3 regions of the Clostridium sp. AN503 genome follow, and region 3 is predicted to be linked to each of the others. Evidence: predicted binding sites of a transcription regulator. Region 3 holds the regulator's gene; each other region holds the start of a gene.
What was found. The regulator LexA, encoded in region 3, represses DNA repair genes until DNA is damaged. The targets are predictions, from matches to a motif close to CNAACANNTGTTNG.
Positions count from the first base shown of each region.

Region 1 (10,461 bases), 1.5 Mb from region 3:
ACGCGGCTGCGGCTCTGGGCATGGAAGTGTACGGATATGATCCGTTCATCTCCGTCAATGCGGCGTGGATGCTGTCCCGTGATGTAAAGCATACCACCAGCCTGGATACCATTTATCAGGAGTGCGACTATATTACCGTGCATGTGCCGGCACTGGACAGCACCAGGGGGATGATCAACAAAGACGCATTTGCCCAGATGAAGGATGGCGTGGTGATCATGAACTTTGCCCGGGATATCCTGGTCAATGAGGATGATATGGCTGAGGCGCTGAAATCCGGCAGGGTCAAAACCTATGTGACGGACTTCCCGAACCCGAAGTCTGCCAACATGGAGGGCGCTATCGTAGTCCCACATCTGGGAGCTTCCACTGAGGAGTCCGAGGACAACTGTGCGAAGATGGCAGTCCAGGAGATCATGGATTACCTGGACAATGGCAATATCCGCAATTCCGTCAACTATCCGGCCTGTGATATGGGTGTGAAGAAGACCCCGGCCCGTGTGGCGGTATTACATATGAACGTGCCGAACATGATCGGTCAGATCACCGGGACCCTGGCTTCCGGCGGCATCAACATTTCCGATATGACCAATAAGAGCCGTGAGAAGTATGCATATACCCTGATGGATCTTGAGAAAGAGCCGGACAGCATGACCATCCAGAAGCTCAATGCGATCCAGGGCGTACTGCGCGTTCGGGTGATGTAAGCCTGAATTCTGATATACGGACGGGAGAAAACTTATGGCAGAAATAAGACCGTTCCGGTGTATCCGTCCCAATAAGGAAGTGGCGTCTAACGTGGCGGCACTTCCTTATGACGTTTACAACCGGGAAGAGGCAAAAAAAGTGGTGGAAGCTAATCCACAGTCGTTCCTCATGATCGACCGGGCTGAGACCCAGTTTGATGACGGCATGGATCCCTATGCCCCTGAGGTTTATGAGAAGGCAAAGGAACTGCTATGCAAGTGGCAGCAGGAGGGGATTCTGGTCGCAGACGGGGTAGAGTGCTATTACATCTATGAGCTTACTATGGACGGCCGGGTACAGACCGGAATCGTGGCGTGCGCATCGATGGATGATTATGTAAGCGGCGTGATTGCCCGGCATGAGAACACGCGGGAAGACAAGGAACTGGACCGGATCCGTCACGTAGATGTGACAGACGCGCATACAGGTCCGATCTTTTTGGCATACCGTTCTGATACGGAGATCAATAAGCTGGTGGAGCTGGTAAAGGGGACGGAGCCTTTATATGGTTTTACTGCGGAGGACGGCGTTTCCCACAGGGTATGGCGGATAGAAGATGCAGGCCAGATCGCCCGTGTCCAGGCGCGATTTGCGGCGATCCCCAGGGTTTATATAGCAGACGGCCATCACAGGGCGGCATCCGCCGTAAAAGTGGGCTTAAAACGCCGCCAGGAGCATCCGGACTATACCGGAGAGGAGCCGTTCAACTTTTTCTTGTCGGTACTGTTCCCGGACGACCAGCTTTTGATCATGCCCTACAACAGGGTGGTGAAGGATTTAAATGGACTTGATAAAAAGGATTTTCTGGAGAAGGTAAAGAAGTGTTTCTTCCTGGAGGAAGCAAAAGAGGGAGCTGTGAGGCCGGATCAGAAACATCAGGCAGGCATGTACCTGGATCAGGCCTGGTATCGTCTGACCATCAAGCCGGAATATACCACCGAAGACCCGGTGGAAGGGCTGGACGTATCTCTGCTCCAGAATCTGCTGCTGGGCCCTGTTTTAGGTATCGGGGATCCTCGCACTGACAAACGGATCCAGTTTGTCGGCGGCATACGCGGCACCGCAGAGCTGGAACGCATAGTGGATGGAGGAGCAGCAGTGGCTTTTTCCATGTACCCGACATCGATCCAGGAGCTGTTTGCTGTAGCAGACGCCGGGCTTTTGATGCCGCCCAAATCCACCTGGTTTGAACCAAAACTGCGGAGCGGCCTGTTTATCCACAGACTGAGCGAATAGTGCACTTTTCCGTGACATAAAAAATGCTGCAAGCCGGAGCGGTCTTCCGCATCCGGTTTGCAGCATTTTGCAAATGGTCTTCTATAAGATGACTTATGCAGCCTTTACGTTAACAGCCTGAACGCCGCGGTTGCCCTGGGTCGTATCAAACGTTACTCTCTGGCCGTCTTCTAAAGACTTGTAGCCATCTGTAGCAATGCCGGAAAAGTGTACGAACACTTCCTCGCCAGTCTCATCATTGGTGATAAATCCAAAACCCTTCGTGCTGTTAAACCACTTTACTGTACCGTTATTCATAATAGGTACCTCCAAATTATAATATTATATTCCCATAAAATAAAAAATCACATGCTTTTGTAAGTAATCAATAAAAATTCATGACTTACAAAAACATGCGAAATCAAAATCTTATTAAAAATACTCCTAAATCTTATCATAGAAATCCCACCCTGTCAAGCGCTAATTTCAGAAAATTCAAAATTTTCTTAAAAAATAACTCTATCACCCAAAACACAAAAACCACCAGCATAATTCCACCACCACCCAGCAAAGCCACCGCCCAACAAATCCACCACCCAGCAAAGCCAGTACACAGCAACCGATCCACAACCTGGCTGAGAGAGGAATCGGGCGGGGGTGCATGGGGCGGCGGAAGCAGCGCTGCATATTGCGGAGGCCTGGAGGCACTTAGGACGTGGCGGCAGAGGAGACGGGGGCTCCGTCTGACGCACCACGTCAGGCGGAGAGGGGACCGGATCCTCTGCCGTCAGGTCCTTAGTACCTCCTGCCGACGACAAACAGCAGCGCTGCCCGCCGCCCCATGCGCCCCCGCCCGATTCCTCTCCCAACGCACTTATCATCGGTTGCGTACCCTCCCTCCCCAATCCATTTACTGCAGCAACCTATCCAGATCCAGCCTCCCCCACCCCTGCTGATTTCTAGGCAGTCCGATATCGACGGCCCGCTCCCGCAGAAAAAGCTTCACATCCCGGTTGCTCATATCCGGATATTTTTCCAGGAGAAGCGCCAGCGCGCCGGATACGAATGGTGTCGCCATGCTGGTTCCGCTTTTGCAGGTGTATTCGCCGCGCTTGTTGGAGCAGCTGGTGATAGAGGCGCCCGGAGCTACGATGTCCGGTTTACAGATGCAGGCCCCGGTGGGGCCGCGGCCGGAATAGTCGATCATCCGGTTGCCCATCACATTGACCTCCTTGTGATCATCGGAGCATCCCACAGTGATGACTTTGCGGCTGATGCCCGGAGTGGTGATGGTGCCGGTCTTGGGCCCCATATTGCCCGCTGCGACTACCACCACCAGCCCGGCATCCCAGGTTTCATTGACTCCCCGCACCAGTGCGGAGTTCTCACCCATATTCCGGCGGGAAAAAGAACCGACGGAAATATTTACGATCCGGATATTGTATACATCGCGGTTTTCACGAATCCATCGGAGGCCGGACAAGACGTCTGAGGCATAACCATTTCCACGCCGGTCCAGGACCTTTACCGGGATCAGATGACAGCGGGGGGCAACGCCGCAGTATAAGCTGTTTCCGCAGCCGTTTCCGCCGATGATCCCGCAGACGTGGGTGCCGTGGCCGTTATCGTCGTAGGGGTCCGTGCGGCGCTGCACCATGTCGCAGAAAGCGGCAATTCTATTGTTTAGATCCTCATGGGGAAAACAGCCGGTATCCAGGACCGCCACGCCGATCCCCTTCCCGGTAAATCCGGCCGTTTCCTCCTCATGAGTCTCAATATCTGCCTGATTCACATAAATTACCTGTATCCTTCTTCTGTTTTCACTATTAGGGTATTCCGGGAAACGTGCTCCATTGACGGGTGGAATCTTAATAATTTCTTCAGAATCTATTTAAACAATATACACACTTTTTCTGAGGGGGTGTGTTATACTAAAGCCATAAGAGATGCAGAATTAAATCCTTAATCCTTTTTTGAAATCCGAATTCCGTAAGAAGAATGACCCCTGAGCCCCCATCACGGCACGGGGGCTTTTTCTTTGTGTTTTCGCTTGTCCGTATACATATTGTGGTCGGCACGCTCTAAAAGAGTGGTCAGGCAGCAGTTGCCTGCAGGCGGCGGACATGGCGTAACCGCAGGCATAGCTTAAGCGGATACTGCCGCTGTACTGATTGAAAAGGGAGATCGCATCCTGAATGCCCTTCAGGATGTTATGGACCTGCGCGGCTGAAGTGCCGCGGAGGATAGCGATGAATTCATCTCCGCCGTATCTTCCAACAAAATGTTCCTCCGGTATGGAAGTACGGAGGATGTGGGCGAAATTCAGGATCATGGTATCGCCGGCTATGTGTCCCAGCGTATCATTTACCTCTTTTAAGTTATTTAAGTCAAACATGATGCAGCAGGTGGGGGAGGATAAGGGCTGATGATCCGAGAAAAATTCCTCACAGCGGCTCTTGTTGGGAAGCCCCGTATGTAAATCCATATACGCCTTCTGACGCAGTTCCCGGTTGAACCGGGCCAGCTGCAGGGCTTCTAAGGATTGCTGCAGAAGGAGGAGCATAACAGCGATCGTAAGGAGGATTGACCAGGTTTCGATATGTCCTGCCCGTCGTATGCATGTTTGGGAGTAGGTTTCCGCCGCGTTGACGGCGTCATCGGCGAGCCGGAAGTATTCCTCGCTCATTTCCAGAAGCCGGGTCTGCTCATAAGGGTGGGTGCGGGCAAGAGAAAGTTCTGTTTTTAAGTCATCCCAGCAGGCGGTCAGTTCGGTCAGACTGTTGGAGTAACCTGCATCTGGAAGCGCTGGGAGATGATGGATGCCGCCTCCGGTCTGGAGCGAGGTGATGATCTCATCCAGGGAATTTTCCAGGTCTGTGTTTTTTAACCCCGCGATCTCGAGCTTTACAAGACGCTGGGTACCTCCGCGCACGAAAGAGATGTATTCCAGGACCATGGACGTTTCCTGGATCTGCTTCACATGGAATGTCATGGAGAATATGAGAAAGACCATACCGATCAGCAGAAGGCCCTGAAGGAGCTGTCTGATGTACCGGATATGGCCTGTATGAAAATGGATCACAAATATGCCTCCTTTCCCGCTGCCGCGCGGACTTTCCAGATTACAGGATTATTGTAAGTTCCCTGCGGATGGCTGTCAAGAAAAGGTCTCCGACAAAGATTGATAAAGATTGATAAAAATGGCCCTGATTTTCCCATTTTGCAGTTTGACACGTTCTCCATGGTATGATATATTGGATTTGCAGTTCAAAGGCAGTTCAGCCTGTTATCCGGCGTATCGCCAGAATCCCGGATTGGAATGTATTGCAGCTACAGGACCATGGCAGCCAGAGGCGTGGTTTTTAAAGAATGGAGGGAGTGCTGATACAAAGCGGAGATTAAACAATGATTATCAGAGGATTATTACAGGAAAAAATAAGTTGACAATTAACCAGGATTATACTATGATTAGAACAGAATAAGAACATTTGTTCGTTTGGAGGATAATATGAATAAAGATGATAAGTTAAAAGCATTGGATGCCGCCATTACCCAGATAGAGAAGTCCTATGGAAAGGGCTCCATCATGAGGCTGGGGGATTCCGGCGCCAATATGAATATTGAGACTACACCGACCGGTTCCATCAGTTTGGATATTGCCCTGGGCCTCGGCGGCGTGCCGAAGGGAAGGGTGATCGAGGTCTACGGCCCGGAGTCCAGTGGTAAGACCACGGTGGCCCTCCATATGGTTGCCGAGGTACAGAAGAGGGGCGGGATCGCAGGCTTTATCGATGCAGAGCACGCTTTAGACCCGGTTTATGCGAAGAATATCGGCGTGGATATTGACAATCTCTACATATCCCAGCCGGATACCGGTGAGCAGGCACTTGAGATCACTGAGACGATGGTGCGCTCCGGTGCTGTGGACATTGTGATCGTAGACTCTGTAGCGGCGCTGGTGCCGAAGGCGGAGATCGACGGCGAGATGGGAGATTCCCATGTGGGCCTGCAGGCGCGTTTGATGTCACAGGGGTTAAGGAAGCTTACTGGTATCATCAGCAAGTCCAACTGTTCGGTGATCTTTATCAACCAGCTGCGCGAAAAGATCGGCGTTATGTTCGGCAACCCGGAGACTACTACCGGCGGCCGTGCGCTGAAGTTTTACGCTTCCGTCCGTTTGGATGTACGTCGTGTTGAGTCGATCAAGCAGGGCGGAGAGGTGGTTGGGAACCACGTCCGCGTCAAGGTTGTGAAGAACAAGATCGCACCGCCGTTTAAAGAGGCGGAGTTTGACATCATGTTTGGGCAGGGCATTTCCCGTGAGGGTGATATCCTGGATCTGGCGGCGAAGGACAACGTGATCGAGAAGAGCGGCGCATGGTATGCATATAACGGCGCCAAGATCGGACAGGGCCGGGAGAATGCCAAGAACTACTTAAAGGAGCATCCGGAGGTCTTTGATGAGGTGGAGCAGAAGGTGCGCGAGCTTCATGGCCTGCAGGGCGACAGCGTAGCAGCGGCGTCAGCGGCTCCGGCAGGGAAGTCCGCTGCGCCCGACAGTGGGAAAGCGAAGACCGCTGACCAGCCGGTAAGCGACGATGAAAAAGCATAAATCTGCGAGGGAGTGTGCCCTCTCTCTCCTGGAGTACAGGGACCGCACGGAGCAGCAGATGCGGCAGAAGCTGAAGGAGCGGGAGTATGGACCGCAGGAGATAGAGGAAGCGCTCTCCTTTTTAAAGGAATACCATTATATAGATGACGCGGATTATGCTGAAAGGTATATCCGCGTTTATTCGCGTAAAAAGAGCACCCGCCAGATCCGGTTTGATCTGGAGCGGAAAGGGATTGCCCGTGATGTGGTGGAACAGTATCTGGAGGAATCGCCGGTGGATGAGGAGGGCCAGATCCGGGAGTATCTGCTGAAGAAGGGGTGCAGGCCGGGGGAACGGCTGGATGCGGCGGTTTATAAAAAGATTACAGCGGGGCTTTGCCGCAGAGGATTCTCTTATGAGGCGATCCGAAGGGTTATGGACAGGATGCTGCGGGAGGATGAGTAGGAGAAGTGCATGAGGGGCAAGGGAGGATTGGCGGGGGTACGCCATGCATTCATAATTTGGCGGGGCGGATGGATTGGCCGGGGGAGAGGATTTAGGCCGCCAAATTATTCATTACGGGCGTTCCGCCCTATAGAAATATGGAAAGGATTTTGCCTTTGTAAGCAAGCTTCCAAATTCAAAATTCTTTCCATATTTCTGCATGGCTGAATCTTGGAAAATATTGTCCAACAAAAAAGGAATCGGGAGCTAATAGACTTGACATTATGCATAAAACAGTTTAAAATTATACTGTTGTATTGGTGTACAATGAAAATTAAATAAGGAGGTGCTCCTGTGTCAACGATAGTAGCAGTTGTAGTAACACTGCTCGTTGTGGCGCCTATTACCTGGAGATTAGCGATCGTCCATCGGCAGAAAACTTATGAAGCCAAGATTGGGACCGCTGAGGTAAAAGCCAGGGAAATAATAGATGAAGCGTTAAAGACGGCAGAGACAAAGAAGCGTGAAGCTCTCCTGGAGGCGAAAGAAGAGTCTATTAAGACGAAGAATGAGCTGGATAAAGAGACCAAGGAAAGACGAGCAGAGCTTCAACGTTATGAAAGACGTGTACTGAGTAAAGAAGAAAACTTAGACAAAAAAGCAGAAAACATGGAACGACGGGAAGCGAATCTTGCAGCCCGGGAGGAAGCCCTGAACAAAAGGAATGCCGAGACTGAGGCATTGTACGAAAAAGGGATACAGGAACTGGAGAGAATCTCCGGCCTAACCTCCGAACAAGCAAAAGAATATCTTTTAAGATCTGTTGAGGCGGAGGTCAAACATGACACTGCCAAGATGATTAAGGAACTGGAAAACAAGGCAAAAGAAGAAGCTGACAAGAAGGCCAAGGACTATGTGGTTACCGCGATCCAGAGATGTGCGGCCGATCATGTGGCTGAGACCACCGTTTCTGTTGTACAGCTTCCTAACGATGAGATGAAGGGCCGCATCATTGGACGAGAAGGGCGGAATATCCGTACTTTGGAGACCATGACCGGCGTTGAGTTGATTATTGACGATACCCCGGAAGCAGTAGTATTGTCCGGATTTGATCCGATCCGACGGGAAGTCGCAAGGATTGCTTTGGAACGTCTGATTGTGGACGGACGGATTCATCCGGCCAGAATCGAAGAAATGGTAGAGAAAGCGCAGAAAGAAGTAGAAGCAAATATGCGGGAAGACGGCGAGGCGGCCACACTTGAGGTGGGCATCCACGGCATCCATCCTGAGCTTGTGAAGCTTCTTGGCAAGATGAAATTCAGGACCAGTTATGGACAGAACGCACTGAAACACTCCATGGAAGTAGCACAGTTGTCAGGACTTCTGGCAGCCGAGGTAGGAGTGGATGTCCGTATGGCAAAACGTGCCGGTTTATTACATGACATCGGTAAATCCATTGACCATGAGATGGAAGGCTCCCATGTTCAGCTTGGTTCAGACCTTTGCAGGAAATACAAAGAGTCTGCCATAGTGATCAATTCGGTTGAGTCCCATCATGGCGATGTTGAGCCGCAGAGCCTGATCGCATGCATTGTACAGGCTGCTGATACCATATCCGCAGCAAGGCCCGGTGCAAGGCGTGAGACTCTGGAAACATATACGAACAGATTGAAGCAGTTAGAAGATATCACAAACTCCTTCAAGGGAGTAGACAAGTCTTTTGCTATTCAGGCAGGCCGAGAGGTCAGGATCATGGTAGTTCCGGAGCAGGTAAGCGACGACGACATGATCTTGATGGCGCGCGAGATTTCCAAGCGTATTGAGGATGAGCTGGAATATCCGGGTCAGATCAAGGTGAATGTGATCCGCGAGTCCCGTGCGACCGACTACGCGAAATAATTATACGAAAATGCAGATAAATACCCCCAATTGTAAGAATCCAGGATTCATACAATTGGGGGTATTTTTTTGATCCCTAGTTCACTAAGCTTTTAAATTTGCCAGGTGAGTTAATATAGCGGCTGAAAATGGCTGCAAAATATGGAAACTCAAGAATGATACATATTGCTTTTCTCAAAAAAGTTATGTATAATTATTTTATTTGTTATAGCTTGGCAATAGAAAGCAGCAGGCAGAAATAATTTATTTGAAAACTGTGTGTACTTACATACGGCTAGAACAAAAAACCAAAAGATAACAGGCTAAAGCGAAAACAAGGAGGATTCAAAATGAGAGTTCTGTACGAAGGCAAAACCAAGAATGTCCTTACTGATGACGAGACCGGTGCAGTCTATCTGTTTTTTAAAGACAGTGCAACCGGTGAGAACGGTGTGTTTGATCCCGGCTCCAATACCGTAGGGGGAAGCGTTGAAGGGAAGGGAAAGGTTGGACTTAAGATAACCAGCTACTTCTTTGAGCTTATGGAGAAGAACGGTATCCCGACTCATTACATCGGTGCGGATATTGAAAAGGGCCTGATGGAAGTGCGCAAGGTAACGGTTCCGCCGCTGGAGTTTGTGCTGCGTTATTTCACTGCCGGAAGTATGTGCAGGCGGTTTACACTGGAGGAGGGAATCCCGTTTGACCCGCCATATCTTGAGGTGACTTTAAAGGATGACGAGCAGGGCGATCCGCTGATCAGCGACCGTTTATGCCAGATGAAAGGGCTGCTTGCACCGGGACAGTATGAGGAAGCTCTGGGCGTTCTGACGAAGGTCGGTGAAGTGCTGAGACGCGAGCTGGCTGGCATGGGTTATACCCTGATCGATTTTAAGATCGAGCTGGGTTATGATGAGACTGGAAAGGTTGTTGTGGCGGATGAGATCACACCAGATATCTGGCGTATCAAAGACGAGAACGGCAACATCCCGAATCAGATCGACTGTGCTAAGATGCTCCTGGAGAAGATCGGTTAATTCATATTAAACGCAGGAAACTGCAGGAGAATATAGTTCAAATGTACAGAGCAGGTGAGCCACGGAGGTTAAGCTTCGTGGATTGCCTGCTCTGTTTATGCCATTTTAAGGTACAAGGGCAGGATCATATGTGAAAAACAGGTCGCCAGGCTTACATTTTTCACGCTTTTAGAACACAGGAAATGGTATACTGATACTATTTAACAAGGTACGGTATTTCGGATTGGAGGTGCAGCGGATGGCATATCAGAATGTATTTAGGGTGAATGTTCGTAAAAATACAATAGAATCTATTGCATCGCCTGCATCTGGGCAGGATGGGGACAGAGCTTGCTGCTATGAACAGTGGCTTGAGGATTTTCTGGACAGCGGGCGGGATATTTTTCCGGGGATGGACAGCCATCTTCTTTCCCTGGGGGCTTTGAGGGAAGCAGTCTTCAATGGAGAGGAAAGGAGCTTGTATTTTCGGCGGGGAAAGGATGGGCTTCGGTGGTATCAAGTAAAAATATTGGCACAGCAGGGGAGTGAAGACTGCCTTGTGATCGTCA
Region 1 covers NZ_JBFDTP010000002.1:3,103,354-3,113,814, reverse strand. The annotation lists gene AB1I67_RS21855 (phosphoglycerate dehydrogenase) at 1-707, shown strand, start outside; gene AB1I67_RS21850 (DUF1015 family protein) at 742-1,983, shown strand; gene AB1I67_RS21845 (cold-shock protein) at 2,077-2,280, opposite strand; gene AB1I67_RS21840 (S8 family peptidase) at 2,873-3,754, opposite strand; gene AB1I67_RS21835 (GGDEF domain-containing protein) at 3,917-5,044, opposite strand; gene recA (recombinase RecA) at 5,471-6,574, shown strand; gene AB1I67_RS21825 (regulatory protein RecX) at 6,561-7,019, shown strand; gene rny (ribonuclease Y) at 7,353-8,897, shown strand; gene AB1I67_RS21815 (phosphoribosylaminoimidazolesuccinocarboxamide synthase) at 9,227-9,913, shown strand; gene AB1I67_RS21810 (histidine kinase) at 10,152-10,461, shown strand, end outside.
Region 1: the regulator LexA is predicted to act here: its motif matches at 5,444-5,457, upstream of recA (recombinase RecA).

Region 2 (10,461 bases), 990 kb from region 3:
AGGACATGAACGGCGTGATCAGTATGGTCCGTCTCCGGTCCCGCTCACTTGCAAGCGCCCGGGATGCCATCACCGCAGGAACCGTGCACCCGAACCCAAGAAGCATAGGCAGGAATGCCTTGCCGGAAAGCCCTACCCGTCCCATGATCTCATTCATCACATAAGCTACACGGGCCATATAACCGCTGTCCTCCAGAAAGGCCAGCGCCAGAAACAGAATAAAAATATTCGGCAGGAAGGTAAGGATTCCGCCCACACCCGCGATGATTCCGTCCACCACCAGTGAGATCAGCCAGCCGGAAACCTGCAGCTGCTCCAACAGATTCAGTGCAGAACCGGAAAACCATTCCAATCCGATCTCAAAATATCCTTTCAGGAAATCGCCCACCGTAAAGGTCAGGAAAAATACCCCTGCCATAATGCCCAGGAAGATGGGGATCCCCCACACAGGATGGGTCAGCCAGCTGTCGATCCGGTCAGTGGCGGCGGCCTTCTCCTCCTTGTTGAACAGGCATTCCTGGATCACTTCCTCGATATAGTCGTATTTCTCGTTGATGATCTTCTTTTCGTAGCTGTTCTCAACAATATGGCTCAAATCCACCGGATGATCATTCATAACCTCCCGGTCTTCTTCTAAAAGCTTGACTGCATGCCACCGCATATTCTCCATCTCGCCGTACTTGGCCTTAAGGATATGCTCGATCCTGGTGATCTTCTGTTCAATCTCCTCATCATAGCGGATCACCACTCCCTGCGGCTCCTCCTCATAATGATGGACCACCGCATGCATCAGCACATCCAGCCCTGTGCGTTTCCGCGCAGACACAGGTACGACCGGAATGTGTCCCAGCATCTCAGGAAGCCGGTGCATATCGATCTCCATGCCGCGCTCCTCTACGATATCCATCATATTCAGCGCCAGGATCACCGGTTTTTTCAGTTCCAAAAGCTGCATGGTCAGATACAGATTGCGTTCTAAGGAGGAGGCGTCCACGACATTGATGATCACATCCACCTCGCCGTCCTCAATACAGCGCCTTGTGACGATCTCCTCTATGGTGTAGGAAGTCAGGCTGTAGATGCCCGGCAGATCGATGACCCGGATGGGGCGTCCCTTGTAGGTGGTAGTTCCCTCCACCCGTTCCACAGTCACTCCCGGCCAGTTTGCAACCTTTAAGTTCGCTCCCGTAAAAGCATTGAACAGGGTCGTCTTGCCGCAGTTGGGATTCCCAACGAAGCCTACGCGGATCTCCTGAGAGTCCGTTCCTCCCTGGATCCGCTGCTGTCTAGCGTCCTGCATCTGCCTGGCCCTCCTCTATCTGGATACCCTCGCTGATCCTCCCGCCTACTGCCAGGCGCGTACCGCGTACCTTAAAGATCACAGAGCCGCTGCCCTTCTTATTCAGAATCGTCACCGGAGTCAGTTCATTGACTCCAAGCGCTTCCAGACGCCTGGTGATCGTATCATCCACAACCACACTTTTCACCAGATAAGTGCAGCCTATCATTCCTTCATTCAGCTTCATCGGTTTCTCCCCTATCTTGATACCTGAGAAAAATATACCCTTATTGACTTCCTTTGTCAATAAGGGTACCCAAAACCATATGAGATAATTTCTCAATAAGCCCGGATGTCTTAAGACTCCACCTCCAGCAGCATCTGCTTCACCTGGAGCATCCGGTCACGCAGCATGGCAGCTTCCTCGAAGTTCAGCTCCGCCGCCGCCTGGTGCATCTTCTTCTGCAGTTCCTTCGCCAGCTTCTTGAGCTCTTTGGCATCCATGGACTCCATATCCTTCTCGTCCGCAGATGCATCCCGCTCCGCCGCCTTAGAGATCGCGATCAGGTCACGGACCGCCTTCTTGATGGTGGTCGGAGTGATCCCGTGTTCTTCATTGTATTTCTGCTGGATCTGCCGTCTGCGGTTGGTTTCGCTGATAGCGACCCGCATGGAATCCGTGATCTTATCCGCATACATAATGACATGTCCCTCAGAGTTCCGGGCCGCACGCCCGATCGTCTGGATCAGGGAGGTCTCCGACCGCAGGAACCCTTCCTTGTCGGCATCCAGGATCGCCACCAGCGTGATCTCCGGAATGTCCAGGCCCTCACGCAGCAGGTTGATCCCCACCAGCACGTCAAACACGTCAAGGCGCATATCCCGAATGATCTCAGCCCGCTCCAGCGTATCGATATCCGAGTGCAGATATTTCACCCGGATGCCGACCTCACGCATATAATCAGTCAGATCCTCTGCCATCCGTTTCGTAAGCGTCGTGATCAGGACCTTATGATGCCCCGCCACCTCCTTATTCACCTCGGAAACCAGATCGTCGATCTGCCCTTCCACCGGACGGACAGAGATCTCCGGGTCCAGAAGTCCGGTCGGCCGGATGATCTGTTCCACGCGCAGCAGTTCATGCTCCGACTCGTAGACATTGGGCGTCGCAGAGACGAACATCATCTGGTCGATCTTGCTCTCGAACTCTGTGAAATTGAGGGGCCGGTTGTCCAGCGCCGACGGCAGGCGGAATCCAAAATCCACCAGCGTAGTCTTTCTGGAGCGGTCCCCGGCATACATCCCTCTTACCTGCGGCAGCGTGATATGAGACTCGTCGATGATCATCAGGAAATCATCCGGGAAATAGTCGATCAGCGTCCACGGTGGTTCTCCCGGCTTCCCAAAAGTCAGATGCCTGGAATAGTTCTCAATGCCGGAACAAAACCCCGTCTCCCGCATCATCTCCACATCAAAATTCGTCCGCTCCGAAATCCGCTGGGCTTCCAGCAGCTTATCCTCGCTCTTGAAATACGCCACACGTTCCTTCAGCTCCTCTAGGATGTTCTCAGTGGCAAGCTGCAGTTTTTCCTTTGGCACTACATAGTGGGATGCCGGGAAGACAGCCAGATGTCCCAGCTGGAGCTTCCCTTCCCCGGTCAATGTGTCAATCTCGGTGATGCGGTCTATCTCATCCCCAAAAAATTCAATGCGGTACGCCTCGCTCCCGGAATACGCCGGAAATACCTCCAGCACATCTCCCCGCACCCGGAAGGTTCCCCGGTGGAAATCCATGTCGTTTCGGGTATACTGGATATCGATGAGCTTGTGTATGATCTCATCCCGGTCTTTCACCATTCCGGGACGCAGGGAGATCACCATCTCCTGGTAGTCAATGGGGCTGCCCAGACCATAGATGCAGGAAACTGATGCTACAATGATCACGTCCCTGCGTTCGGACAAGGCGGCTGTGGCAGAGTGGCGGAGCTTGTCGATCTCGTCATTGATGGCGGAATCCTTCTCAATATAGGTATCCGTGGACGGAACATAGGCCTCGGGCTGGTAGTAGTCATAGTAGGAGACGAAATATTCCACGGCGTTGTTGGGGAAAAATTCTTTGAATTCTCCGTACAGCTGAGCCGCCAGCGTCTTGTTGTGGGCGATGATCAGAGTTGGCTTGTTCAAAGCCTGAATCACGTTCGCCATGGTGAAAGTTTTACCGGAACCAGTGACTCCCAATAAAGTTTCGAACTGGTTACCTTCTTTAAAACCTTTTACCAGTTCAGCGATCGCCTGGGGCTGGTCACCGGTTGGGGCATATTCTGATACTAGTTCAAAATGATCCATACTCCCTACCTCCATTTGTGATTTTGAAGTATTTTTTTAAGCAGTTATTAGGGTGTTGCACCCATGTCATTTAAGCTGTTAAAAATGGCAAAAACTGCTGCGTACAGCGACTTTTATTACTGTCTTTGCTCTAATTTATTTTCTCTATGAATTGCCATGTGCATGTTTTCTTCTAATACTTCTTTGAACGGTATAGATGTGAGATATTGAGCAACTCTAATATCTCCCTGTTCTCCACAAATTATAACACACCCCCACCAAAAAGTATAGCCGCAAATCAGAACATTTGTTCTTTTTTTGCGACTATCTCTTCTGCGCCGGCCTTTCCCTTTTGCCGGCGCTTATGTATTTATTCATGATTCGTTGTCACAAGGCGTTGGTCCCCCTCTTTGCCGCCCCAGCACCCGGCCCAGGGTTCCCAGGAGCCTGGGGATATCGACGGGCTTTGCCACATGGGCATCCATACCGGCATCAAACGCCATCTGGACGTCCTCTGAAAAGGCGTTGGCAGTCATTGCGATGATCGGGATGGAAGCCGCATCCTTCCGTTTGAGGCTTCGGATGGCGCGTGATGCCTCGTAACCGTTCATCACCGGCATCTGGATATCCATCAGCACGGCGTCAAAGGTCCCCGGCCCTTCTGCCTGGAATAGCTCCACCGCCTGCTTTCCGTCCGTCACCACAACCGAATCGGCGCCGTGCATCTTCAGCAGCTCGCAGAGTATTTCCGAATTGATGGAATTGTCCTCCACCACAAGAAAGTGCCGGCCTTCGATCACATTTTCATCATAACCCCCCGTCCCGGCTGTCCGGCCTGGCTGAGCTGCCTGAGCAGCCAGCCGGACCTGCTCCGACATCTCCACAGACAGGTTCCGGGCGTCGTCCTCAAAGGCCGCCTCAAATTCCAGTCTCACCCGGAAGGTTGTCCCCTGTCCAGGCGCGCTCTCCACCGCGATCTCCCCCTCCATCAGATCCACAAGTCCTCTGGTTATGCTGAGACCCAGACCGGTCCCCTCCACATGTGCAGCCTTGCTGCTGCGGGTAAACGGCTCATAGACGTGCTCTAAAAAATCCGCCGACATCCCAATGCCCGTATCGCGTATGGTGAAACAGTAGCACACAACTCCTTCTTTTCCGTCAGGAGAAAGCTCTTCCGCCCAAAATTCTACGTTTCCGCCCGGAGGAGTGAACTTGACCGCATTGCCCAGGATATTGATCAGGATCTGGTTGACGCGCAGGGCATCCCCATAAAACCAGGGATGGCTGATGTTCTTCACGCCGCCCCTGAACTGCAGTCCGGCTTCCCCCGCCTGAGGCGCCATCATGGCTGACAGCTGGTCCACCAGTTCCGGGAGACTGACCAGCTCCCGGTTCAGGGTGATCTTGGCCCGTTCAATCTTACTCATGTCCAGTATATCGTTGATCAGGTTCAGCAGATGCCTGGAGGAATAGGTGATTTTCTGCAGACAGTCCTCCAGCCGTTCGGGATCATTGCGTTTTGCCTGGGCCAGCGAGGTCATCCCTATGATGGCATTCATGGGCGTACGGATATCATGGCTCATGGAGGATAAGAAACTGCTCTTTGCCTGACTGGCCTCCTCTGCCCGGTTCAGCGCCTCTCTAAGCGCCTCCTTCGTCTGGCGTTCTGCAGCCAGCATATCCGTCACATCAGCCCTCACCATACAGATCGTCCTGTGCATCTCGTCTCCCCACAGCACATTGACCTGTTTATACCGCAGTCCGTCCGCAGCCTGGTAAGGCGCCACAAAATCATAACCGGCCGGCTTCTCCTCCAGACGCTCCAGCATGGTTTCCAGAAGGAACTGCTTTTGTGTCTCCTCCCCTTCTCCTGCCAGCACATACGGCTCCGACAGACGTTTCACAGAAACATCCCCGTACTTTTCCACTGTAAACGGCGGCAGGTTCTCCAATACGACCTGGCGTGTGTACAGCATAAGGCTTCCCGTATCTATGTTGATAAATGCAAGCAGGTCGAAGGTATACGCGACCACATTGAGCAGACCCTGCTGTTCTCTCACAGATTCAGTAATATCCGTCCTCACAAGGCAGACCCGTCCAATCCGCAGATCAACCGCCGAAACCGTCATATTTTTCGTGCGGATATTCCCGTGTTCATCTGCCACGGAAAAGGAGAACGTATAAGAGCTGGTCTCTGCCAGCCTCCGGCGCACTTCTGCCGGATCAAGGGCTTTTATGTATTTCTCCCTGTCCTTGGGTAAGATCGCATTCTCGATCATGAACTCCATCTGTCCGGAGTAACTGTTTCCCTTTGGCAGGAAATCAATATTTGTATTCCCCGCCAGGATGTGGAAGCTGTCCTGATCCAAGTCCACATCGATCACAAAATCATAGCTGGAGATCGTGAGCTGATGCAGGATCCTGTCGGCGATCAGCTCTTTTGTAATATCCGTAACGGTCAGTATTCCGGTGATATCTCCTGTATCCGGCTCCTTTACCAGGTTCATCTTAAACTGCACATAACGTCCCCGCCTGTCCCTGGACATCTTAACAAAGCAGTTCTGGACGACTTCCGTGTCTCCCCGTTCAAAGGCTGCAAGAGTCGGCGCGTTCAGATACGTTTCCAAAAAGGCCTTCTTCTCGCTCTCCTCCACAATAAAACCTGAAAGGCCAGTAAAAAACTGTTCCCGCCTCATGCCAAAGGTCTGCAGCAGATGAGCTCCGGTCTGGTCATTGATCTCCTGGATCAGATTCTTTGTGACATTACAATGGCCCAGGATCAGAACATCCGGCCCCGGCGTCTTATAGTGCTGTATGATCAGTTCTTTATACCGGCGGCGCAGCTCCGTCTGTTCTTCCCGCTCCCTTGTGACGTCATGGTAATTTGCATAGATCCTGCTCTCCCCATCGGCGCTGTGTATGACGGAAAGGGTATTTCTGACCCACAGATAATCTCCGCGCCCCTTTCTGATCCTGTATATGATCTCGCCATGGCTGCTTCCGCCTGCCAGGAAATCCGAAAGATACCGCTCCACTAAAGCAGTATCCTCCGGATGAACGCCTGCCAAAACATCCTGCCTGTAAAGCTCCCAGGCTTCCTCCCGCGTCATGCCGGTCATTTTCATAAAACCTTCCGACAAAAATTCCAGCTGCATGCTCCCGTCCTGTTTGCAGCACACCACGGCGGCGCCGCCGGGCAGATTTTTGACCAGCGTCTCAAAATATTGCTCCAGACGCTCCTTCTCTCTGCGGAGCTTCACTTCCTCCGTTACATCCTGAATATATTTCACATAGGCCGGGATACCGTTCCAGTTTGTTTCCCTAAAGCTGGTACTGTAAAACTCTCCGGTCCCCTTCATGTTCATTTCATGGGGCCTGCCGTCCGCCTCGTGAGTCTTCAGCGTACAAAATTCACAGGGTTCCTCTTTTCCATGCAGGGCCTTGTAGCATTTCTGGCCCACACAGCCTGAGGAATTCTGGAACAGGTCCTTTGCCTCATTCACATAGAGCAGGTCATAATTCTCCTTGTCGATCACATAGATCCCATCCGCCATCTCATTGGCGATCCCCTGAAAGAGCAGGGCTTCCGCGGACATCCCGGTAAATACCGCATAAAACCTCATGGTTTCCGTAAGCGGCCCCATCCGCCTGCCATTCAAATGAACCCAGATCAGGCTCCCGTTCTTATGCCGCATCCTGTAGGAGATGTCCAGGGTGTCTCCGCTCTCCACAGCCGCCCTTGCCGCTGTCATTACACGGTCTACATCCGCCTCATATATGACGTCCAACGCATCTGCCTTCACCAGCTCTGCAAATTCCTCCCGGGTATGCCCTGAGAGAGCAAGCACACCGTCGGAATAAAATGTGGGGATGAACTTACCGCCCTCTATCCGGTAACTGGCTATCCCTCCCGGAATGGAATTGACCAGATGATCCAGTTCCAGCCGGGCCTCTTTCGAAGCAGTTATATTATGGAATACACAGTGGAGCAGCGGGCAGCCGCCCTCTTCCCCCAGCCATTTTACCTGTGCACGGACCCAGACGATCTCTCCGTTCCGGTGCTGCTTGCGGAATTCAAAGGTGGAAACACCACGGCCTTCGACCACCTCTTTCGCCTTCTCAGCCACCATCTTTCTGTCTTCCCAATAGACCAATCCCACTGCATCCCGCCTGGCCAGTTCCCGGTACTCCTCCACGGAATATCCGGTAAGCTCCGGCACCCCATCGGAAAAATACTGGGTCTCAAACATATCCGTGACCTTATAGATCGCAACGCCGCCCGGGATGGCATTGATGATATCCTGCATCTTGCTAAAGGTTTCCTTAAGCTCCCGGCTGAGCGCCTTTGTCCTCTCCTCCTCCGCATAGTTTTCTGTGATATCAGAGATATACTCGATATGCGCCTCCCTGCCGTCCCAGTCGATCAGCTTGCCGCTCAGACGGTAAATACGCCCGTTTGTGGGATGACGGAAATCACGGTCAAACAGCTCCGTCCGGTTCATCCGGTCTGCCCTGCAGAACAGGCAGGGCCTGTCAAAGCCTGCCGCCTCGTAACAGGTAATTCCCTGGCTGTAGGGCACAGAGAAGAACAACTCCTGCGCCAGTCTGTTGACATAAAGCAGCTCCCAGCTGTCAGCCGCACAGACATAAACAGCTACGGGAGCATTATCCAGTACAGCGGCAGTCTGGCTGGCTGAGATTGCAGAAAGCGGTCTTTGCTCTGTCATTTCCGTTTCCCTCCTTCTAAAAATAACTCACTATGTCTAATCTATCACGTTTTGCACATTTCAACAACCGGATATCTTGTATTTTATCCCGGTTCTGGTATAATTGGCTGAAACCTGCCGCAAACCTGATATGCAGCGGCGGCAGATAAGGAGGAGCCAATGGAACCATATTACTACGAGCAGATGACAAAACCACAGCAGGCTGTCTACAGGGCCATGAAAAACGGATTAAAGAACCTGGAGCCGTCTTTTTGGGTCCCTCTGTCTGACGGCAGGGAGCTGTCCGATATTTTCTTCCGCCTGCGGCTGGATTGCCCCGAGATCTTCTATGCCAGTGGATTCCGTTACCGGTTCTTTCCTGACGGCACAAACGCGGAGCTGATCCCGGAATACCTCTTTGACAAGAGTAAAATCCAGGAACAGCAAAAGATCATGGAGGCACGAATCAGCAAACTGGCCCGTCCGGCCCTGCACCTTGACGAAAAGGAAAAAGAATTGTATATCCATGATTTTATCTGCGGCAATGTCCGCTATGACAAACTGAAAAAAGCCTACTCTCATGAGATCATCGGCCCGCTGGGGCAGGGAGTAGGCGTCTGCGAGGGGATCGCAAAGACAGTCAAGGTCCTTTGCGACAGGCTGGGGATCTGGTGCATCATCGCCGTTTCCGAAGCTAATCCCCAAAAGAAGATCAAATACCGTCATGCGTGGAATGTGATCCGGACTGGCGGTGCTTACTACCACCTGGATGCAACCTTCGACAACAGTCTTGGCTGTGACAATGAGATCCGGTATGACTATTTCAACCTGGATGACGGGCGTTTTTTCCGGGATCATGAGCCGGTCATATACAAAATCCCCGCCTGCACTGACGGGGAGCACTCCTACTATCGGGAGAAAAAACTGTCTTTCACAAAACAGGAAGAGGTGGCAAAACGTGCGCTCCAGGCCGCAAAGAAGGGGCGCATGTTCACGTTCCACTGGCGCGGCGGTCATCTGACCAGGGAGTCGCTGGAGGAACTTCTGGCGCTGCTTAAACAGGCTGCCATTCAAAAAGAAAAACATGTCCTGGTGCGTTTAAACTGGCCTCAGGCGGTACTCTCCGCCTCTTTTGTAAAGGATTTGCCTTTTGATGAGTGTACCGTGCAGGAAGCCAATGAAGGAGAGCGCACAGGACAGGCGGAGGAATCGCCGGGATCTGCTATTCCGGGTTCTGTCCCCCGATCCGATGCTGCACCGTCCGGTACGCCGCCGTGCTGACCAGGACTGCCACCAGAAACCCCACAAGCACATCGGTCGGGTAGTGGACCCCAAGATAAAGGCGCGAGAAGGCGATCATCGCCGCCAGTACCAGCGCAGAGATCCCATAGCAGCGGGGAAGCATTCTAAAGTAAATGAAGGCTGCCGCAAACGAAGCGCAGGTGTGTCCCGAAGGAAAGGAAGAATCCACCGGCCGGGGGATCAGCGGTATGATTGCCGCCACGGTCTCATAGGGCCTGGTTCTGTCCACCAGGTTTTTCAGGGTCAGATTGGTGATCAGGACTCCTAACAGCAGGGAACAAAGTGCAGTCAATCCCACCCTGCGGGTCTTTTTAAATAAAAACAACAAAACCGACGTCAGGATCCAGAACCAGCCCACATTTCCCAGGGAAGTGACCGCTCTCCAGAAACCATTTAAGGCTTCTGTCCTCATATGTTCCTGTATAAATAATAATATGGCTGTGTCCATATTCTGGATCCATTCTATCAGCATAAGCATTCTCCTTACCAGTCTCTGTCCATCCGTCCTTGCCGGACTTTACACCATAGTATAAATGCTGTCCTGTTTTTCCACAAGTATCCTTTGGAAAATTCAGGTTTGTTAAATTCAGTTCGAAAAATTCGCCCCGGCGGACGTTGCATTTTCCATGATTCTGTTATATGATTTTAAGATACGACGCAGCTGTGAGGGTACCACACGGCTGCGATACGACAACAGGGAGGGAATGTTCCATGATTTACAGTTTTAATAATGATTACAGTGAAGGCGCCCATCCGCGCATCCTTCAGGCGATGATGGAAACCAATTTAGTTCAGAACAACGGATACAGCCTGGATGTGCACAGCGACCGCGCGAAGGAGCTGATCAGG
Region 2 covers NZ_JBFDTP010000002.1:2,601,996-2,612,456, forward strand. The annotation lists gene feoB (ferrous iron transport protein B) at 1-1,300, opposite strand, end outside; gene AB1I67_RS19455 (FeoA domain-containing protein) at 1,287-1,526, opposite strand; gene uvrB (excinuclease ABC subunit UvrB) at 1,637-3,625, opposite strand; gene AB1I67_RS19465 (PAS domain-containing protein) at 3,979-8,331, opposite strand; gene AB1I67_RS19470 (transglutaminase domain-containing protein) at 8,491-9,591, shown strand; gene AB1I67_RS19475 (phosphatase PAP2 family protein) at 9,533-10,084, opposite strand; gene AB1I67_RS19480 (aminotransferase class I/II-fold pyridoxal phosphate-dependent enzyme) at 10,327-10,461, shown strand, end outside.
Region 2: the regulator LexA is predicted to act here: its motif matches at 3,905-3,918, upstream of uvrB (excinuclease ABC subunit UvrB).

Region 3 (10,461 bases):
GCCTGTCCCGAATGAATCCATTCAGGAAAAACGCATTGACAAGAACACTTGCTTTCTTCAAGAGCATTTATATTGGGATTTGACAAAAGGTAATTATCAAATTGATAAGCTGCTTTTAGAAATCATAAAAGGTGATATTGGTGGCTTTTCTTTTCTATGTTCCAATGTGTATTTACTAAATACCGAAAGCGCTGTGCTTTATCACCTGTATGATGATAGAGGTGCTGATATTGCTGCCTTTGATAAACATGTATTACTGCCTTTGTACAAAAAATATAATAATTGGATTCTTCAACATGATAAAGTAAAAATAGACCGCCTATTTGCTGATTGCATGTAATTAGTATCTGCCAAATTTTTGTCGTAAGTGGTGATAGTATGCAACATAATCTTAGAGAAAAAGTATCACGAATTATAAAAGACCGCAATTTGTGTAGTTATATGAATAGTACAAAATGGAATGAGCTAATAACAGCAATAACAGAAGAAATGCCCTTTCCTCCACCATTTGATATTAAATATCTAACAGAAGAGGATTGTTTTCCAAACGAATTCCTTAAAGGGGATGTCTACCATTTAGGCGATTGGATGGGAGAAAATTTTCCGCCTGAAGAGCATTATTTTAATATCGAATGGATTGAAGTACGTCCTTGCTATTTAAAGCATCGCGGAAAACTAACCAAGCCAGAAATCATTGACGAGAGCAAACTATTTTAGGAAATTTTAAATCGGCATCATATCCCCTATGAGGAAAGAAACGGATCCTATTATATTTACGGATACCATTAAATTTCTGTGTAGAAATACTCCCTGCAGATTAATCAACTTTTGCTGGCTAAAGTGAATTTTATTTCATCCTGCTCTTTATTAATTTAGGATAATTTTATGTATTTTATCCGGCATAAATTATTTTGTCCATTCATGGATAAAATTCAAATTTTGAAAAATGGACAAATCCTTTGAAACCTTGTATTTAAGCCATTATTTTAGATTTTAATTTTATCCATTATTTTTTACATTTCCCAGCAGCATGATAAATAAGAGAAAAACCTTCCTTCTCTTGATATAATTTCCTGCATACTTTTGCCAGGGATACCGAAACTATTAGCAGATAGTAGCAGATAAGGAGGCATCATCATGGCAAAAGCAGGAATGAGAAGACCAAGTCCTTACGACCCGGACAATCATGGGACAGAGAATCATCATACACTCCATCATCCCAAAAATGAACAGGCACAGGTACCTGAGATCCAGGGAGCCGCAAAAACTGGAAACGCGAAAGCGGGACCTGTCAATGCACCCAACTGGGCCAGGGATGACTATAAAACCGGAGATCGATAAACCGGAACAGGTCAGCCCTGTAAAACCCCCCATTAAATCGCACCACGGGGAATCATGAAGCATGAGGCGGCTACTCTGCAAAGTATACGACTGTCAAGTATTCCCCCGAATGGATATGCTCGTCACGGAGACCATTCATCCGCTTCAGCTCTTCCACGTACTCCTTCGTGGTGTAGCCGCTTCCTTCCAGATACTGCGCGGCAATGTCCCAGAGACTGTCTCCCTGCTTCAGCTGGATGCTGGTGTAGTAACGGTTCATGGGCTTTACATATTCTTCTTCGGCATGGGCGTTCAACAGCGTATGGCCAAAGAAACCGGAGCAAAAAGCAAGTATCATCAAAAGAACAATCATCAGATTCCTGACTCTACGTCGTGCAATTCTTCTATTCATCATCAGTACCCCCTTATAACTGGCATCCGTTCCCCAAACACAGCGTCGGACGAATGCAAACATCTGTTCTGTTTCTATGTTCTTATTATAGTATCCGAACATTTGTTTGTCAATGGATTTTCCAAAAAAATCGAACAAAAGTTTGCTTTTTTATCGAACATATGTTACTATATTAATTAGAAAGAATCTGCTCATACAACACAGCAGTATACGAATACATAAAACAGGAGGAACCGGTATGGCACAGGGCAAGATTACCGCAAAACAACAGGAAATACTGGAATATATCAAGGGATGCATTTTAAAGAAAGGATATCCGCCGGCAGTCCGGGAGATCTGTGAGGCGGTCCATTTAAAGTCCACTTCTTCTGTCCACTCCCACTTAGAGACACTGGAGCGTAACGGCTATATCCGCCGCGACCCTACCAAACCGCGTGCCATTGAGATCCTGGACGATGAGTTTGCTCTCACACGCCGGGAGATGGTGCAGGTTCCCGTGATCGGTACGGTTGCCGCAGGCCAGCCGATCCTGGCCCAGGAGAACATCGAAGATTACTTCCCGATCCCGGCCAGCATTCTCCCCAACGCTGAGACCTTCATGCTGCGCGTCAAGGGTGAGAGTATGATCAATATCGGTATTTTCGACGGTGACCAGGTGATCGTAGAGCAGACAAAGACTGCACGGAATGGAGAGATCGTCGTTGCACTGGTGGAGGATTCCGCCACCGTGAAGCGTTTTTTCAAAGAAAAGGGACACTACCGGCTTCAGCCGGAGAATGATAATATGGAACCAATCATCGTAAACCAAGTGGAGATTCTTGGCAAAGTGATCGGATTGTTCCGCATGATGCAGTGAGAAGCAGAAGAACACAACGACAGGATTGGATGATAAGCCCATAACATAAGATCATAATGTATCATAAAACCCCATCAAGACCGGAAACAGTCCTGATGGGGTTTCATAACACTTTTATCTAAATGAATCTTTAAATATCAGCATGCATTTATTTTTTCTGGCTGTTCAACCACTCCTGTTTCTTTTTCGCAAAGTCCAGGATGATGTCCACACATCCTTCCATGCCCAGCACAGTACTGCTGATACACAGGTCATAGCTCTTGGCGTCAGCCCACTTCTTGCTGGAATAGTAATTGTAGTAGCTTGCACGCTTCTTGTCGGTCTTGACCATGATATCCTTTGCCTTGGCGTCATCCACTTTATACAGCTCTTTTAAACGAGCCAGCTTATCATCGTCATGTCCGGTGATAAACACAGACACGGTATTGGGATAATCCGCCAACGCATAATCTGCGCATCGTCCAACGATCACACAGGACTCTTCGTCCGCCAGCTTCTTGATGGTGTCAAACTGAGCCAGGAAGATCTTATGGTTGATCGGCATATCCATGTATGCAGATGTGGTATATCCCAGTGAATAGGTATCCATCACCAGAGAGTAGAGGAAACTACTTGTGGGCTTCTCGTCGTGAGTCTCAAACAGTTCCTCACACAGTCCGCTCTCCTTAGCTGCACGGGTAAGGAGTTCCTTATCGTAACACTGCACTCCCATTCTCTCCGCAAGCATTTCGCCGATCTTTTTTCCGCCGCTGCCGCACTGTCTTCCGATTGTAATAACAAGATTTCCCTTCATAGATATCCTTCTCCTTTCAGTAACCTGCGATGTAAGTCTTCTTATATCATATTATACACCAAAATTTCTGAAAAGTATATAAACAGAAAGCAAAAATCTATCTATTTTGCGAAATTTTAGAAAAATAACCTTATTATTAGTCCAGCTCCAATTTTTTAAGCAGCATTTCAAAATATTCCGGTAAAGGTGCATGAAACTCCATATATTCTCCTGTTGTTGGATGAATAATACCCAAAACTCCAGCATGTAAAGTCTGTCCCTCAAGCCCTGGAAACGGGCATTTGGCGGGACCATAGACCTGGTCGCCCAAAAGTGGATGACCGGTGCTTGCCATATGCACACGGATCTGGTGAGTCCTTCCGGTCTCAAGCTGGCATTCCACATAGGTAAAACGCCGGAACCGGCGCAAAACCCGGTAATGGGTAACGGCGTCCTTCCCATTCTTCTCATTAATGCTCATCTTTTTCCGGTCTGTTGGATGCCGCCCAATGGGAGCATGGACCGTACCCTCGTCCTCTTTTATCACACCATGTACGACGGCATAGTATTTCCTGGTAATAGAATGGACCTTCAGCTGTTCCGCAACGGCGCTGTGCGCCCTGTCGTTCTTGCAGACGATCAGCACACCGGTGGTGTCCATATCAATACGATGGACGATCCCCGGCCGCATCACGCCGTTGATACCGGACAATTCCCCCCTGCAATGATGCATAAGGCCATTGACCAGGGTGCCAGTATAATGACCGGCAGCCGGATGCACTACCATTCCCTTTGGCTTATTGATCAAAAGAATATCCGGATCTTCATACAGGATGGAAAGCTCCATAGGCTCCGCCTCAATATCCGGCTCCACCGCATCAGGCACATGAAGCCGGATCCTGTCGCCACAGGAAACCTTATAGTTGCTTTTTACTGGTGCTCCGTTTACCGATACACCTCCGTCCTTTAAAAGCTTCTGCAGATAAGAACGGGAAAGCTCCTCCTGGCGGTCGCTCAAATAGCGGTCAATACGAAGTCCTGCATCTCCTTCTACAACAAACTCCTGAATCAATGAGAATCCCCCTTCTCCCTGCGCAGATGAAAAATATCCAGCTCCTCCTCGCGGTAATAAAAACATAATAATACCAGAAGGATAGCCGTCGCTACCGTCACATAGATATCCGCCACATTAAAGATGGGAAAATTGATCAGTTTAAAATACAAAAAATCCACCACGTATCCCTTGGAAACACGGTCCACCATGTTCCCGACCGCTCCAGCCGTGATCATGATGGTGCAGATCTTCAGCCAGTGATACCGCTTTTGTCCCCAATCCGGCATACGGTACATCACGAAAGCGGCAGCAGCCAGCACAACTGCCCCGATCAGGAAAAAGAAACCCTGACGTCCCTGCAGCATGCCAAAAGCGGCTCCTCTGTTCTCTGAATATAAAAATTCAAACACTCCGTCTACAATGACAAATGGCGGCCTTCCTTTCAGCCGGGTCACTACTAAAAGCTTTGTATACTGGTCTGCCAGAACCAGGGCAAGGGATGCTGCCGCCCACACCAGCAGATTGAATACTTTATTCTTCATGTTCCCCTCCCGCCAGCCAGCACAGGCTTTCAATCATCTCCTGATCCGTCACGGAACGGTCCACATATGCCTCTCCAATCTGGTGGAGAAGAATAAACTTGATTGTGCCGGAATCCATCTTTTTATCGTTTTTTGTGGTTGCAACTATATTGTCCGCCTCTAGTCCGAGCCCGCCGATACTGACCGGAAGACCAAATACCTCCAGAGTTTTTAAAATGCCGGAAACCTCCTCCATCGTAAGGCTGCCTCTCTTTGCAGACATCCAGGACGCCGCGGCGCAGCCCAAAGCCACGCATTGTCCATGTAGCAGATGAAAGTCCATCAGCTTCTCGATGGCATGGCCCAGCGTATGACCAAAATTCAGCAAAGCTCTCTCAGCCTGTTCTGTCGGGTCCTTCTCCACCACTTCCCGCTTGATCTGGTTGCTCACCAGGATCATCTGCTCACATACGCTCAAATCTCTTTTTCTGATCTTATCCGCGTGAGCCGTCAGCCAGGCGTAATACTCCCGGTCCCGTATCAGCCCGTGCTTGATGATCTCACCCATACCGGATGCGAACTGCTCGTCCGGAAGTGTCAGCAGACTGGATGTACTGGTATAGACCAGAGCAGGCATGTGGAACGCTCCTACCATATTTTTGTAGGAATCAAAATCCACTCCGGTCTTTCCGCCTATACTGGAATCCACCTGGGAAAGCAAAGTCGTGGGAATCTGGATAAAACGGATCCCCCTTAAGTAGGTCGCTGCCGTAAAGCCGCACAGATCTCCGACCACACCGCCGCCGAGAGCCACCAGCATATCCCCTCTGTCATAATGTCTTTTGATCAGGTGCTCATAAATGCCCCTCACCGTATCCAGATTCTTATACTCCTCCCCAGCCGGGATCTCATAACAATCTACCTGTCGGCAGCATGAAGCCAGCTCCTTTTTTACCTGTTCCAGATACAATGGGGCCACGTTACTGTCTGTAACAATGCACAGCTTCCTTCCTGCAGTGCCTAAAGCTGCCGCTTCCTCTCCAAGCCTGTCATAGGAAGATTCTGCCACGATATCATAAATTGCCCTGCCGTCCCTATGGACTGTCATTCGATTAGCCATATCTGTCTCCTCTCATCTCCACTGCATATCCCACTGTATACGAAAGAAAGCAAACAATCTTCCTTCCGAACATCCGGAAAATTGTCTGCCTTTCCTGTCCATTTCCTTCGCAAAAGGGATATGTAATGATATGTAATCTCTCTATCGCTGCCCCTTACAGGCGAATGTTCAGCCCGGATACATCGAGGGTCCCATTCCCAAGGAGTTCCTGGAAATCGCCGGAAAGCTCCACAGACTCCGGAGTCGCGATAAAAATATAACTGGATATCTTTTGTAAATTGCCGTTCATGGAATAGGTTGCACCAGAAGTAAAGTCGATGATACGCTGTGCGACTTCTGTATGGATTCCCTCCATATTGAGAACAACTGCCTTACCTGCCAGCAGGTAATCACAGATTTCCCTGGCATCTTCAATGGAAGTAGGTTTGATCAGGGATACTTCCATCCCTCTTCTCATGGGAACTACCTTTGATGAACGAGAGAAAAAACGCGGTTTACTGTCATCTTCGCCTCCTTCATAGTCGTCTGCATCGTCCCGTACCTGGAATAGACTTTTCTTTCCAGCCTTGTCCATTTCGTAATCGTCGTCAGGACCAAAGTAATCATCATCCTCTTCAGGGGTTAAACGCATGGTATCCATCAGCTTACTTAAAAGGCTCATAACTTGTTCTCTCTCCAATCCTTATCTGGCACCAAAAATCCCGGTACCGACTCTTATCATGGTTGCGCCTTCCTCCACGGCAACTTCATAGTCGCCGGTCATTCCCATAGAAAGCACACTCATAGTAACATTATCAATGTTTTTCTTTTTGATGTCAACAGATAATTGATATAATTTTTTAAAAATCGGACGATTTTCTTCGGAATCCTCTACAAAAGGTGCGATCGTCATCAAACCAGTGATATGAAGGTGAGGAAACATCCGTATTATGTCAATAGCGTCCATCACATCCTCCGGGAAGAATCCAAATTTGCTCTCCTCCTTCGCCACATTGACTTCCAGAAGTATATCCACAGACCGATCTTCTTTTGCCGCATCTTGTTCAATCTGTTCAGCCAGCCGGACAGAATCTACGGAATGGATCAAAACGGCATGGGGCAGGACCTGTTTTACTTTATTGCGCTGCAGATGCCCGATCATATGAAAACGGGCGTCCGACGGCATGGCCGGGGCCTTTTCCAGTATCTCCTGAACCTTATTCTCTCCAAAATCACGGGCGCCAGCGTCATACGCCTCCATTAAGGAGGTTAACGGCTTTGTCTTACTGACTGCGATCAATGTCACCTCATCTGCATTCCTGCCGCTGCGCAGACAGGCTGCCTGGATCCGCGCCTTTACCTCCTGTAGATTATCTGAAATCATATGCTCCATATCTCTTTACCTCGATTTCTTATTAATGTATCCGTATTACTGATAGATCAGTTCCCCTTCATAGACAGTATCCGCATTCAACACGATATGGTCATACACAGAAAGACCATAGTTGGTGCCCTTTTTCACGGTATAGTACTCTTCATTGGACTTTAATATCTCTATCTGTTTAAATACTGCATAGCCCTTATTAATGTTATAAACCCCCTGCAAGGATGCGCTGGAGCCAACCTGGTAGCGGTCTTTTGAATTCTGCTTTACAATATAGTCCCCGGCCTTAATGGGGGCATTCTCCCCCATATCGATATAGTAATAATCCTCCGTGGAATAGTAGATCGTAGTTGGCACAAACTGGACTGCCGGAGTTCCATCCTCAGAATAGACCTCCTTCATAAAGCCCGTATCGCTGCTGTCTCCCCCCTGTGCGATATACTCCACCGGAACCAGATAAAAATTCTTAGTGGTCACTGCAGTTACCGGGATCTTCAACCCATCAGTCCTGGCGGTCTCCACTTCAAAGGTAACATACCGGTCCGAAACAAACTGGACCATATACTGGTTAAAATCCAGCTTTCCATACTGTTTTCCATCAGCTCCCGTGATTATGGAAAAAGCCCCGTCCGTCTCCAGCTCATTGGAAGAAAAGGTCACATGCAGAGTCTTCTGGCCCGTGTATTCTGTGATATGTTCCTCTGTCAGCGGAAATACGATGCTCCAGTCATCAGAAGTCACCAGCTTGTACACCGGCGCAGACTTTTCGATCAGATCGCCAGCCTTTGTGATCGCCTTGGAATAACTGGAACGTTCAAACGCCTCCTCCGTGATCTGGGAAGCTTCCATACCTTCAAACCCATCGATGGAATAAGATACCACGCCGGACACAGGCGCCTTCACCTGTTGAAAGACAATGCCCGTCTCCTGCATCAGAGCATCTAAATTACCCAGTGAATTAAAGTTAACATACTCCAGCACCGACGCCTCCAGTGAATACTGAAGATCATAGATCTCACTAAAATTCTGATCGTCATAATTCATGGAAAAAGAGGATAACTGCCGCTTGATCTCCGCTAAATTGGCATCGGTAAGAGTCACATTGGCTTCCGGGTGTTCCTCCAAAAAGGCCTCCATGCTTCCAGTCTCGTCAATGGAATAGATCCGCGTACCGATCGCAGCGCGTTTCCCCTCCCGGACATAATAATTGATGTGGCCTGCCCGGTCTGTTTTCTCCACCTGCTCACTGCGCAGGATAATGCCTGTATACTGGTGGTCGTTCACAATATTGCCCTCTGCAACCTCGTAGAACTGCACCTTATCCTTTTTCATATAGGTATATACGCTGAATGTCATATAGACAAATATAATAGCAAAGATAATCATCCCCACATTTAAATTCAGCGGGTGACGATACCGTACGATCTTGGAATTCTTTTTCTTAGCCAACTTCAAATCCTCCCGGACAGGTCATTACTGTTCCTATCCATTATAAAAGCTACCGGGTAAAAGTGCAAGCCAAACCCGCAAAAAGCAATGCAGCCGGCGACTTTTAAGCCCCCGGCTGCAGGATAATCTTTCTATGTATTACAGTGAGATCACGACATCCTTCTGAACGTTCTCCGGCATCTCTGCGGCATCCAGGGATACGCTTAATACAAAGTTCACGCTGTATTTGTCACTGATTTTTTCCAAGGTTGCAATGGTATCGCTGATGTCCTCGCCCTCTAAGCTTGCCAGCTTTAAAAAGCTGTCTAAAAACATCGTCTCGATATCATGGTCCTGTGAGATGATCCCACAGACAAAACCGATAAATCCTTCGCTTGTGGTAATCGGGTATTCTTTCACATTGATCAGGCGGATCTTGTTGCTGAGTTCATACATATGCTTGGAACTCTTATCCAGATAGACAATCGAACCGGTCGCTGCTTTGATAGCTGTATTCGCCATGTCCAACAGATGTTTCGTCTTTCCTTTTCCTTTTCTGCCTGCGATAATCTGCACCATAATAATCTCCTCCTTAGGTTTATTTAATTTGTATAAAAAGTCTTTTATTATTAAACTAATTATAGTACAAATCGATAAAATGCGCAATCACTAATTGACAATTTTCTGAATTATATTTGTCATATTCTCATACAGGGTCTGCCTGCTTTCAGCTTTAAGTACCACGGAGATATATTCATGCTGCCTGGTATCCTGGCTTCCGATGATCAGACAGGAACCAGCCGCCTTTGTGGTGCCTGTTTTCCCACCGATCACAGTCAGTCCTTCCGGAGTGGGAGTCTTCCCAGTCAGATACTGGTTGCTGTTCTTCCACTCCTGGGTCTTTAAAAGCCCCTGAGCATCTGTATACTGTGCAGTATAAGCAGAAGTCCCTATGATCTTTCGGAACTCCGGCTGTTTTAGCGCCTCATTGAATATCAGATATAAATCATACGCAGTCGTATAATGCTGCTCATCCGTCAATCCATGAGGATTGACAAAATGGGTATCAGTAGCCCCAAGTTCATAGGCCCTCTGATTCATCCTCTGCGCGAATGCCCCAATGCTGCCCGACTTGTGTACAGCAATGGCTGCGCCGGCATCATTGCCGGAGGGAAGCATCAGACCATAGAGCAGTTCTTCCATCGTCAGTCTGTCTCCGGGTTTTATATGGCACAGGGAAGCTCCCGATTCGGTGATCACTGTCTCCTCCCCTACTGTGACCTCCTCCTCCAGATCACCGTCTTCTATGACAAGCAATGCCGTCATAACCTTGGTAATACTGGCCGGATTCATACGCTCAAACGGATTCTTCTGCACGATCACCCGGTTGTCACTGAGAGAAAACGTAGCAGCCGCCTCTGCACTGACAGCAGCGTCCACAGAAGCTTCCGTCCCGGTGATCACACATAGATCCTCTGCAAAAGCAGGCGCCAGTTCCCGGTCGTCAGGAACAGAAGCGATCAGGGCATCCAGTCTTTCAGGCGCATAGGAATACTCTGAATCCTCAGCCTGCCCGCACCCGCACATAAGCGCCGCCGACAGAAGAGCCGTCACA
Region 3 covers NZ_JBFDTP010000002.1:1,614,976-1,625,436, reverse strand. The annotation lists gene AB1I67_RS14795 (DUF3885 domain-containing protein) at 1-340, shown strand, start outside; gene AB1I67_RS14790 (DUF6678 family protein) at 379-717, shown strand; gene AB1I67_RS14785 (hypothetical protein) at 1,138-1,341, shown strand; gene AB1I67_RS14780 (LysM peptidoglycan-binding domain-containing protein) at 1,412-1,735, opposite strand; gene lexA (transcriptional repressor LexA) at 1,971-2,588, shown strand; gene AB1I67_RS14770 (cytidylate kinase-like family protein) at 2,737-3,381, opposite strand; gene AB1I67_RS14765 (RluA family pseudouridine synthase) at 3,518-4,432, opposite strand; gene lspA (signal peptidase II) at 4,429-4,956, opposite strand; gene aroB (3-dehydroquinate synthase) at 4,946-6,055, opposite strand; gene AB1I67_RS14750 (cell division protein SepF) at 6,210-6,716, opposite strand; gene AB1I67_RS14745 (YggS family pyridoxal phosphate-dependent enzyme) at 6,738-7,418, opposite strand; gene AB1I67_RS14740 (HlyD family efflux transporter periplasmic adaptor subunit) at 7,464-8,867, opposite strand; gene AB1I67_RS14735 (twitching motility protein PilT) at 9,006-9,425, opposite strand; gene AB1I67_RS14730 (serine hydrolase) at 9,516-10,461, opposite strand, start outside.